3 regions of the Rhizobium sp. BK060 genome follow, and region 1 is predicted to be linked to each of the others. Evidence: predicted binding sites of a transcription regulator. Region 1 holds the regulator's gene; each other region holds the start of a gene.

Evidence for each region. Region 1 encodes HrcA, which represses chaperone genes, less so after heat shock. Its sites were predicted from a motif close to GTTAGCACTCNCNNNNNGNGAGTGCTAAC; they were not measured.
Region 2: groES (co-chaperone GroES) is a predicted target of HrcA. The motif match lies at 1,009-1,037, and genes of this name have one in related genera.
Region 3: groES (co-chaperone GroES) is a predicted target of HrcA. The motif match lies at 1,894-1,922, and genes of this name have one in related genera.

What each region holds. Positions count from the first base shown of each region.
Region 1 is NZ_JACHYW010000019.1:43,474-46,725, forward strand. It holds gene grpE (nucleotide exchange factor GrpE) at 1-132, opposite strand, end outside; gene FHT71_RS20560 (GFA family protein) at 354-788, shown strand; gene hrcA (heat-inducible transcriptional repressor HrcA) at 794-1,882, opposite strand; gene rph (ribonuclease PH) at 2,059-2,778, shown strand; gene FHT71_RS20575 (VOC family protein) at 2,775-3,191, shown strand; gene rdgB (RdgB/HAM1 family non-canonical purine NTP pyrophosphatase) at 3,199-3,252, shown strand, end outside.
Region 2 is NZ_JACHYW010000007.1:91,751-95,002, forward strand. It holds gene FHT71_RS09775 (Hsp20/alpha crystallin family protein) at 1-269, opposite strand, end outside; gene FHT71_RS09780 (Hsp20 family protein) at 364-825, opposite strand; gene groES (co-chaperone GroES) at 1,186-1,500, shown strand; gene groL (chaperonin GroEL) at 1,531-3,159, shown strand.
Region 3 is NZ_JACHYW010000002.1:268,504-271,755, reverse strand. It holds gene FHT71_RS03485 (TIGR01459 family HAD-type hydrolase) at 1-141, opposite strand, end outside; gene chrA (chromate efflux transporter) at 244-1,656, opposite strand; gene groES (co-chaperone GroES) at 1,980-2,276, shown strand; gene groL (chaperonin GroEL) at 2,350-3,252, shown strand, end outside.

The DNA of each region.
Region 1 (3,252 bases):
CTTCAGAAGTTCCAGCGGATCGGGCTGTGCTGCAGCTTCAGCGGCGGCTTCGTTCTCGACGTTTGCGGCGGCGTCCGCCGCGGCTTCGGCCGCGGCGGTGTCAGGTCCGTTCTTCGTCGTTTCGTCAGTCATGACGTTCTCCGGTGATTGGTGTCTTTTAGAATGTGCCCGATATCGAGCTTTGACGGGCAAAAATCAAGTCTGCGTGACTGAAAAGCACGCGATGCAAGGCACAACTCATGCAGGGTTGACCGAGAGGGCCGCCTTGACTTGCTCGCGCTAAAGTTCTTTTATTTTAGCCAGATCTAAATCTTTGGTGCTTCGGCCTTATCCAGGGTCAAGGAGCTGCTACCATGAGCGATCAGAAAAGCTATTCCGGGCGCTGCTTCTGCGGCGCCGTGGAGATTGTTGCTACCGGCGAACCGGTGGCTATGGGCTACTGCCACTGTGCCTCCTGTCGGCATTGGTCGGCAGGACCGGTCAACGCCTTTACGCTCTGGCAACGGCACGCTGTCCACGTCACCAAAGGTGGCGAGCACGTGGAAGGCTACCAGAAGTCCGATACGAGCGTGCGGAAATTCTGCGAGCTGTGCGGTGGGCATCTCTACACCGACCACCCCACCTGGGGCGTCACCAACGTTTACGCGGCACTTCTGCCCGATCTCGATTACGCTCCGGCGTTGCACATGAACTATCAGGAAAGCGTGCTGCCTATCCGTGACGGCCTGCCGAAATACAGAGACATGCCTGCTGAGATGGGCGGCTCGGGCGACATGCTGCCGGAGTAGTTGCCCTACTTTGCGCCGCGTGACAATCGCGTCATCAGCTGAGCGGTGTAATCGACCATCGGGACGATGCGCGAGTAGTTGAGCCGCGTGGGCCCAATCACGCCGACGGCGCCAACGATACGGTCGTCATCATCACGATAGGGCGCGACGATCAACGAGGAGCCGGAAAGCGAGAAGAGTTTGTTTTCCGAGCCGATGAAAATGCGCACGCCCGGCCCGCTTTCTGCGAGATTGAGAAGCTCCAGCAGGCTGTCCTTCTTTTCGAGGTCGTCGAAAAGCATGCGCAGGCGGTCGAGATCGTCGGCTCCGGCAAGACCGGCCAGCAGATTGGCGCGGCCGCGGATGATGAGCTGGGCCGGCTTGCCCTCGTCGGCGCTGCCGGACCAGACGGCGATGCCGCGCTCGACGAGATCCTGCGACAGCGTATCGAGCTCGCGGCGAACATCGTCCTTCAGCCGGCTTAATTCATTGCGCAGTTCCGGCAGCGTCTGGCCGGTCATGTGGGCGTTGAGAAAATTGGCGGCCTCGGTCAACTGCGACGACGTGACGCCTGCCGGAAGCTCGATAATGCGGTTTTCCACCTGGTCGTGATCACCGACAAGAACCGCAAGCGCCTTCGTCGGCTCAAGCCGGATGAATTCGACATGCTTGAGAACAGGATCGCTCTTCGAAGTGATAACAAGGCCGGCGCCGCGCGAAATGCCCGAAAGCATGCGGCTAGCCTCATTCATCATCAATTCCATCGGGTTGTCGCGGCTTTCGGCACGCACCTGGCGATCGATGTTGGCGCGATCCTCGGCCGAGAGATCGCCGACCTGCATGAAGGCGTCGACAAAGAAGCGCAAGCCGATCTGTGTCGGCAGGCGGCCGGCACTGACATGCGGCGAGTAGATGAGGCCAAGTTCCTCCAGATCGCTCATCACGTTGCGCACGGAAGCTGGCGACAGCGACATCGGCAGGATGCGCGACAGGTTGCGGGAGCCGAGCGGTTCACCCGTCTCCAGATAGCCCTCTACGATGCGGCGAAAGATTTCCTTGGAGCGTTCATCCAGCGCAGCCACTGCATCTGAAACCGACGTCGATCTGAACTCCATGAAACCTTGCGTACCCGTGCTGACGATGATCCGACAAAATATAGCCAATCTCCCCGCAGCGGCAAAAGGGAAATTGCAAATAGGCGCTGCCAATCGTAGAAGCTCTCAACAACATAAGCACGCACGATCTAACCGAAAACCACTCGCGTCTTCGGCATCATGATTAGGAGAATAGTATGCGGCCCTCAGGCAGAAAAACCGACCAGATGCGCAAGGTCTCTTTCGAGCGCAATTTCTCCAAGCACGCGGAAGGCTCCTGTCTGGTGAAGTTTGGCGATACGCATGTGTTGTGCACGGCGAGCGTCGAGGAGAAGCCGCCGGCATGGCTGCGCAATACCGGCAAGGGTTGGGTCACGGCCGAATACGGCATGCTGCCGCGCGCCACCGGCGAGCGCATGAAGCGCGAGGCCGCATCCGGCAAGCAGGGTGGGCGCACGCAGGAAATCCAGCGCCTGATCGGCCGCTCGCTGCGCGCCGTCGTCGACCTCAAGGAACTCGGTGAGCGTCAGATCACGCTCGACTGTGACGTCATCCAAGCGGACGGCGGAACGCGCACAGCATCCATCACCGGCGCTTGGGTTGCGCTCTATGATTGCCTGAAGTGGATGGAGAGCCGCAACATGCTGAAGGTCGAGCGCGTGCTCAAAGACCACGTCGCGGCCATCTCCTGCGGCATCTTTGCCAACCAGTCGGTGATCGACCTCGACTATCTCGAAGACTCCTCAGCCGAGACCGACGCGAACTTCGTGATGACGGGCGCGGGCGGTATTGTGGAAATCCAGGGCACCGCCGAAGGCACGCCTTTCACCGACGAGGAGTTCGCCTCGCTGATGACACTCGCCAAAACAGGCATTGCCGAGCTCGTCGCGATGCAGAAGCAGGCGATCGCTGGATGAACGACATGCTGGAAGGCATGCTGGAGACGGCGCTCTATGCGGACGATCTCGACGAGGTCGAAGCCTTCTACGAGGGCATTCTCGGCCTTTCGAAGATCTCGCGAGGCGGCAACCGGCATGTCTTCTTTCGCTGCGGCACCGGCGTATTGCTGATCTTCAACGCTAAGGAAACGATCAAGCCCCCCTTACCCACCGCGCTGCAGGTGCCACCGCACGGCACAAGCGGTGCAGGACATGCCTGTTTTCGTGTCTCCGGGGGAAATCTCGATGCGATTGCGGCCCGACTAAAGTCCAAAGGTGTCGCCATCGAATCCGAAGTCACCTGGCCGCAAGGCGGCCGATCGATCTATTTCCGCGATCCGGCGGGCAACAGCCTCGAATGCGCTGAAGCCCGCATCTGGGGCATCGAATAGGACAATCATGCGCAAGCTCGAAACCAAGACCATCGTCGTTGCCAGCCACAATGCCGGGAAG
Region 2 (3,252 bases), on a different contig from region 1:
AGCACCTCGACGGCGTCTGGATCGATGCCCGGAACCTCCGCTGTGATGCGGATCTCGTTGTCATTCTCCTCGATCTCCACGTGCGGCCACGCGCCATTGAAGGGCGTATCACCGAACAACGATGGCGAGCCGAAACCGCGGAAGACTTCGTCGAACAGACGGTTGACATTGCGGTGCAGCGACAGGAATGGATCCATGTCATCACCGCGATACACGCTCGGAACCTGGCTGCTGCCACGGCTCCAAGGGATCAGATCACGTACACTCATAGCTTCATCCTTTCTTCGGTTTCTTTTTCTCCTTTTTGTCAACTGCTTCCTCGGCTGTTCGGCAACAACCGAGGATCGAGCAGTGCGCGTCACATTAGGCTGCCTTGTCGCCTTCGATCTGCTTCGAAGCGGGCTTCGTCGGCTCGGCCTGGATGGCGATCCGACGCGGCTTCATCTCCTCAGGGACTTCCTTCTTGAGTTTGATGACAAGTAGCCCGTTTTCGAGCTTGGCGCCCTCGACGATGACATGATCGGCGAGTTCAAATCTGCGCGCAAACGGCCTCACAGCGAGGCCCTGGTGCAGATACTGTACCTCCTCATCCTCCGACTTCGCGCCGTTGACCACAAGCATGTTCGCCTCGTGGGTGATCGTCAGTTCGTGCTCGGCAAAACCTGCCACCGCGATAACGATGCGGTACGCGTCTTCGCCAAGTTTGACGATGTTGTAAGGCGGCCAGTTGTCAGCGTTGAGGCTGGCGTTTTCGAGCAGGTCGAACATGCGGTCGAAGCCGATGCTTGACCTGTAGAAGGGGGTAAAGTCGAGGTTTGTTCTCATAGCTACATCCTCCGTAGAGCAACATAGATACGAGGGAACGCCAAGAAGCTCGGCGCTCCCTGACCGTGCCGACCCCATTTGGGCATCGACAATAATAAGTTGGGAATGCCATTGTCTTGCGTCAAGAGGGGTGCCAAGCCTGGCGGGCCCGGGTCGGCGTAAAATATCCTATGAATTTACGGCATTAGCACTCTCTAGATGCGAGTGCTAAAAAATTTTCGTCCCCTCTTGAAACTCGAAAAATCAGAAACCAGATCGATTGGCGCGCGATGCCGAAAGGATCGCACGTCCCGCGTCGAATTCTTTAAGATGCGGCGCGGAGGAACCTCTAAAACCCTGTTAGTCCATGAGGAGAACGACATGGCGTTCCGTCCATTGCACGACCGAATCCTGGTCCGCCGCATTGAAGCCGAGGAAAAGACGGCCGGCGGCATCATCATCCCAGACACGGCAAAGGAAAAGCCGCAGGAAGGTGAGGTCATCGCCGTTGGTCCGGGCGCACGCGACGACAGCGGCAAGCTGGTCGAACTCGACGTCAAAGTGGGCGACCGCATCCTGTTCGGCAAATGGTCCGGCACAGAGATCAAGCTCAATGGTGAGGACCTCCTGATCATGAAGGAATCCGACGTCATGGGCGTGATCGAGAGCGAAGCCTCGGCGAAGAAGGTCGCCTGAGCGAACCGGATCGATTGAAGGAGTAGAAAAATGGCTGCCAAGGAAGTGAGATTCCACACCGAAGCCCGCGAGAAGATGCTGCGTGGCGTCGACATTCTCGCCAATGCCGTCAAGGTCACGTTGGGCCCCAAGGGACGCAACGTCGTTATCGACAAGTCGTACGGCGCGCCCCGCATCACCAAGGACGGTGTAACCGTCGCCAAGGAGATTGAGCTCGAGGACAAGTTCGAGAACATGGGCGCCCAGATGGTGCGCGAAGTGGCGTCGAAAACCAGTGACATCGCCGGCGACGGTACCACCACGGCAACGGTTCTTGCCCAGGCGATCGTCAAAGAGGGAGCGAAAGCCGTCACCTCCGGCATGAACCCGATGGACCTCAAGCGTGGCATCGACAAGGCAGTCGAAGCCGTGGTCGAGGAACTGCGCGGGAACGCCCGTAAAGTGACCAGGAACGACGAGATCGCCCAGGTCGGTACGATCTCGGCCAACGGCGACGCGGAGATTGGCCGTTTCCTTGCAGAGGCGATGGAAAAGGTCGGCAATGAAGGGGTGATTACCGTCGAGGAAGCCAAGACCGCCGTAACGGAGCTCGAGGTCGTTGAAGGCATGCAGTTCGACCGCGGTTATCTCTCGCCGTATTTCATCACCAATCCGGACAAGATGCGCGTCGAGCTCGAGGAACCATACATCCTGATCCACGAGAAGAAGCTCTCGAACCTGCAGGCGCTGCTTCCGGTGCTCGAGGCGGTCGTTCAATCCAGCAAGCCGTTGCTGATCATCGCCGAAGACGTTGAGGGCGAGGCGCTGGCGACCCTCGTCGTCAACAAGCTGCGCGGCGGCCTGAAGATCGCCGCTGTCAAGGCGCCGGGCTTCGGCGATCGCCGCAAGGCCATGCTCGAAGACATCGCCATCCTGACCGGCGGAACGGCAATCTCCGAGGATCTCGGCATCAAACTTGAGAACGTCACCCTCGAGATGCTTGGCCGTGCGAAGAAGGTCGTCGTCGAGAAGGAAAACACGACGATCGTCGACGGCGCAGGCTCGAAGAGCGAGATTCAGGGCCGCGTCGCCCAGATCAAGGCGCAGATCGAGGAAACGACCTCCGACTATGATCGCGAGAAGCTGCAGGAGCGGCTGGCCAAGCTCGCCGGCGGCGTTGCGGTGATCCGCGTCGGCGGCTCGACCGAGGTCGAGGTGAAGGAACGCAAGGACCGCGTCGACGATGCGATGCACGCCACACGGGCGGCCGTCGAGGAGGGCGTGCTGCCCGGCGGTGGCGTCGCCTTGCTGCGAGCCGTCAAGGCACTGGATAGCGTTGAGACCGAGAATCCCGACCAGAGACACGGCATCGAGATCGTCCGCCGTGCCATCGAAGCGCCGGTTCGCCAGATAGCCGAGAATGCGGGTGCCGAAGGCTCGATCATCGTCGGCAAGCTGCGCGAGAAGACCGAATTTGGCTATGGCTGGAACGCCCAGACCAACGAATTGGGTGACCTTTACGATCAGGGCGTGATTGACCCGGTCAAGGTCGTTCGCACCGCGCTGCAGGACGCTGCCTCGATCGCCGGCCTGCTGATTACCACCGAGGCAATGGTCGCCGAGAAGCCGAAGAAGGATGTACCGCTCCCGCCGATGCCGGGAGGAGGCATGGACTTCTGACTGAAGCGACAAGTCCGCCCCGACGGGGCGCGGACGATGGATCCAATGAACCAAGCATGCGTTGCGCCGGGATGGGTGCGACGTTTGGATGTC
Region 3 (3,252 bases), on a different contig from region 1:
CCCCTCGCCGCGCGCCGCTTCCAGCGCAGCTGCCGCTTTGGGGAACGGATCGACGCCGTTGTGCAAGACGCCCCAGACATCGCAGAACACCGCGTCATAGTGGCTGGTGATTTCCGCAAAGTTCTCGATCCGCTTGGCCATTCCGATTTCCCGATCTCGTTAAGTCACGGCTGACATCGCAAAGGCCTGCCGGGATGGCAAGGCATTTTGCAGTGAGCAACTGCAAAAACCGGAAGCTGTCGACTAGAAGACGGCGATGGCAGCCCTGACCAACAGGCCCGTGGCGGTTGATACTCCGATCACCGTCAGGATGCCGACCTTGAAGCGAAAGAGCAGAACGGACGCCAGGGCGAAGATCCCGAGTGCCGCGACATCGAGCGTCCACCACTGCGGCCAGGCAACGCTAACGATCGGCAGGCCGGTCTTCCCGGAAAGAAGCGCGACGCGGCCAACGTCGACGAAGAGCACATGCAGGCCGAACCACAGTGCAAGATTGAGAATGACGCCGACAACCGCCGCGGTGATCGCCGAAAGGGCGGCCGAGAGGTTTTCGTTGTTGCGCAGTTTCTCGATGTAGGGAGCCCCGGTGAAGATCCAGATGAAGCTCGGTACGAACGTCGCCCATGCGGCGAGGAAGGCGCCGAGAACGCCACCGGCAAGCGGCGCCATCGCAATAGGGTTGCGATAGCCAGCGAGAAACCCAACGAAACAGAGGACGAGGACCAGCGGCCCAGGCGTCGTCTCTGCAAGTGCCAGTCCATCGAGCATCTCACCGGGCTGCAGCCAGGCGTAATGGCCGACGGCAACCTGCGCGACATAGGAAAGGACGGCGTAGGCGCCTCCGAAGGTTATCACGGCCATCTTGGAGAAAAAGATGAAGACCGCGCCGAACACATTGGTTTCGCCGCTCAGAGTTTCGGCGATCAGATCCGTGGGTGCATCAAGGCCACGAATGAAAAAGAGCGGCGACTGCCAGACGAGGATCCAGAACACGAGCACTACGAGCGGCCTTGCGATGGCATGCGTCGTGACCACAGGAAAATGCCGGTGCGAGGAGGTTTGCGGCAAGACTGGCGCGGCCAGCCGACGCTGGCGATGCTTCATCCATAGTAGGCCTGCTGCTCCGCCCAGGATGATAACCAGAGGAAACGGCAGGTTCAGAAGGAAGAGCGCCAGGAACGACGCTGCTGCCACATAATAATGAAATCGCTCTTTCAGCGCTCGGCGCCACGCCCGGAGCAATGCCTCGATGACGATTGCCAGAACCGCAGCCTTCGCGCCGAAGAAAAGCACGGGAAGCCAGGCGGCCTCCTGAAAAACGGCGTAGAGGCTCGATAGCGCCAGGATGACAAGGAAGCCCGGCAGAATGAACAGCAGGCCGGCAATGAGGCCGCCGCGCACGCCGTGGATCAACCAACCGATATAGGTTGCCAGTTGCTGGGCCTCGGGGCCTGGCAGCAGCATGCAGAAATTCAATCCATGCAGGAAACGTTCCTCGGAGATCCAGCGCTTCTCGTCGACAATCGTCTTATGCATGAGGGCGATCTGGCCGGCCGGCCCGCCGAAGCTCAGACAGCCAATCCGCGCCCAGACGCGAACCGCCTCCCGCAGCGTCGGCGCCGCCTCGATATCCCCTGCCGCGATCGCCTCATGCACGGTTGCCGCCCCTCTCGCCTCAAGGCGCTCGATATCATCGGCACGCCTTTACGACAATCCTGGCGCAGACAGGGCTGCAACTAACTTTTCGAAGACAAAAGCCTAGGGGGGAGCTCGATCGTCGCATAGGCTGTCGCACTTCCGACAAGGATGTGCTGTTAAGGCTGTTGCGAGGACGGCGAAGAAAAATTGCGGCCGTTCTTGACTCCCCGCTAGGCCACTCCTAAATGCTGCCTCGCTAGCACTCACCAAGGACGAGTGCTAACACCATCCGTGCAGGCCGCTCTCGGCCTGTGAGTGTCATTTGATCGAGGGATTAGACAATGGCAAGCACCAACTTCCGCCCCCTTCACGATCGCGTCGTTGTTCGCCGCGTTGAGTCCGAAGAAAAGACCAAGGGCGGCATCATCATTCCCGACACCGCCAAGGAAAAGCCGCAGGAAGGCGAAATCGTCGCCGTCGGCTCCGGCGCTCGTGACGAGTCCGGCAAGGTCGTCGCTCTCGACGTCAAGGCTGGTGATCGCGTTCTGTTCGGCAAGTGGTCCGGCACCGAAGTCAAGATCAACGGCGAAGACCTTCTGATCATGAAGGAAGCCGACATCATGGGCATCATCGGCTAATCAGCCGCTTTTCCCTTTCCGATTTTAGCTACGGGCCCAAAGCCCGGACAACTCGAATTCAGGAGTTTCAATCATGGCAGCTAAAGAAATCAAGTTCGGCCGCACCGCGCGCGAAAAGATGCTGCGTGGCGTCGACATTCTCGCTGACGCAGTGAAGGTAACGCTCGGCCCGAAGGGTCGTAACGTCATCATCGACAAGTCCTTCGGCGCTCCGCGCATCACCAAGGACGGCGTTTCGGTCGCCAAGGAAATCGAACTGGAAGACAAGTTCGAAAACATGGGCGCCCAGATGGTCCGCGAAGTTGCTTCGAAGACCAACGACATCGCCGGCGACGGCACGACCACCGCAACGGTTCTCGCTCAGGCGATCGTTCGCGAAGGCGCCAAGGCAGTTGCTGCCGGCATGAACCCGATGGACCTGAAGCGCGGTATCGACCTCGCTGTTGCTGAAGTCGTCAAGGATCTTCAGGCGAAGGCCAAGAAGATCAACACGTCGGAAGAAGTTGCCCAGGTCGGCACGATCTCCGCAAACGGCGAAAAGCAGATCGGTCTCGACATTGCTGAAGCAATGCAGAAGGTCGGCAACGAAGGCGTTATCACCGTCGAAGAAGCCAAGACCGCTGAAACCGAACTCGAAGTCGTCGAAGGCATGCAGTTCGACCGCGGCTACCTCAGCCCGTACTTCGTCACCAACCCGGAAAAGATGGTTGCTGACCTCGAAGACGCCTTCATCCTCCTGCACGAGAAGAAGCTTTCGAACCTCCAGGCTATGCTCCCGGTTCTCGAAGCTGTCGTTCAGACCGGCAAGCCGCTCCTCATCATCGCTGAAGACGTCGAAGGCGAAGCCCTTGCTACGCTCGTCGTCAACAAGCTGCGCGGCGGCCTGAAGATTGCTGCTGTCAAGGCTCCGGGCTTCGGCGATCGCCGCAAGGCAATGCTCGAAGACATCGCGATCCTTACCGGCGGCACGGTCATT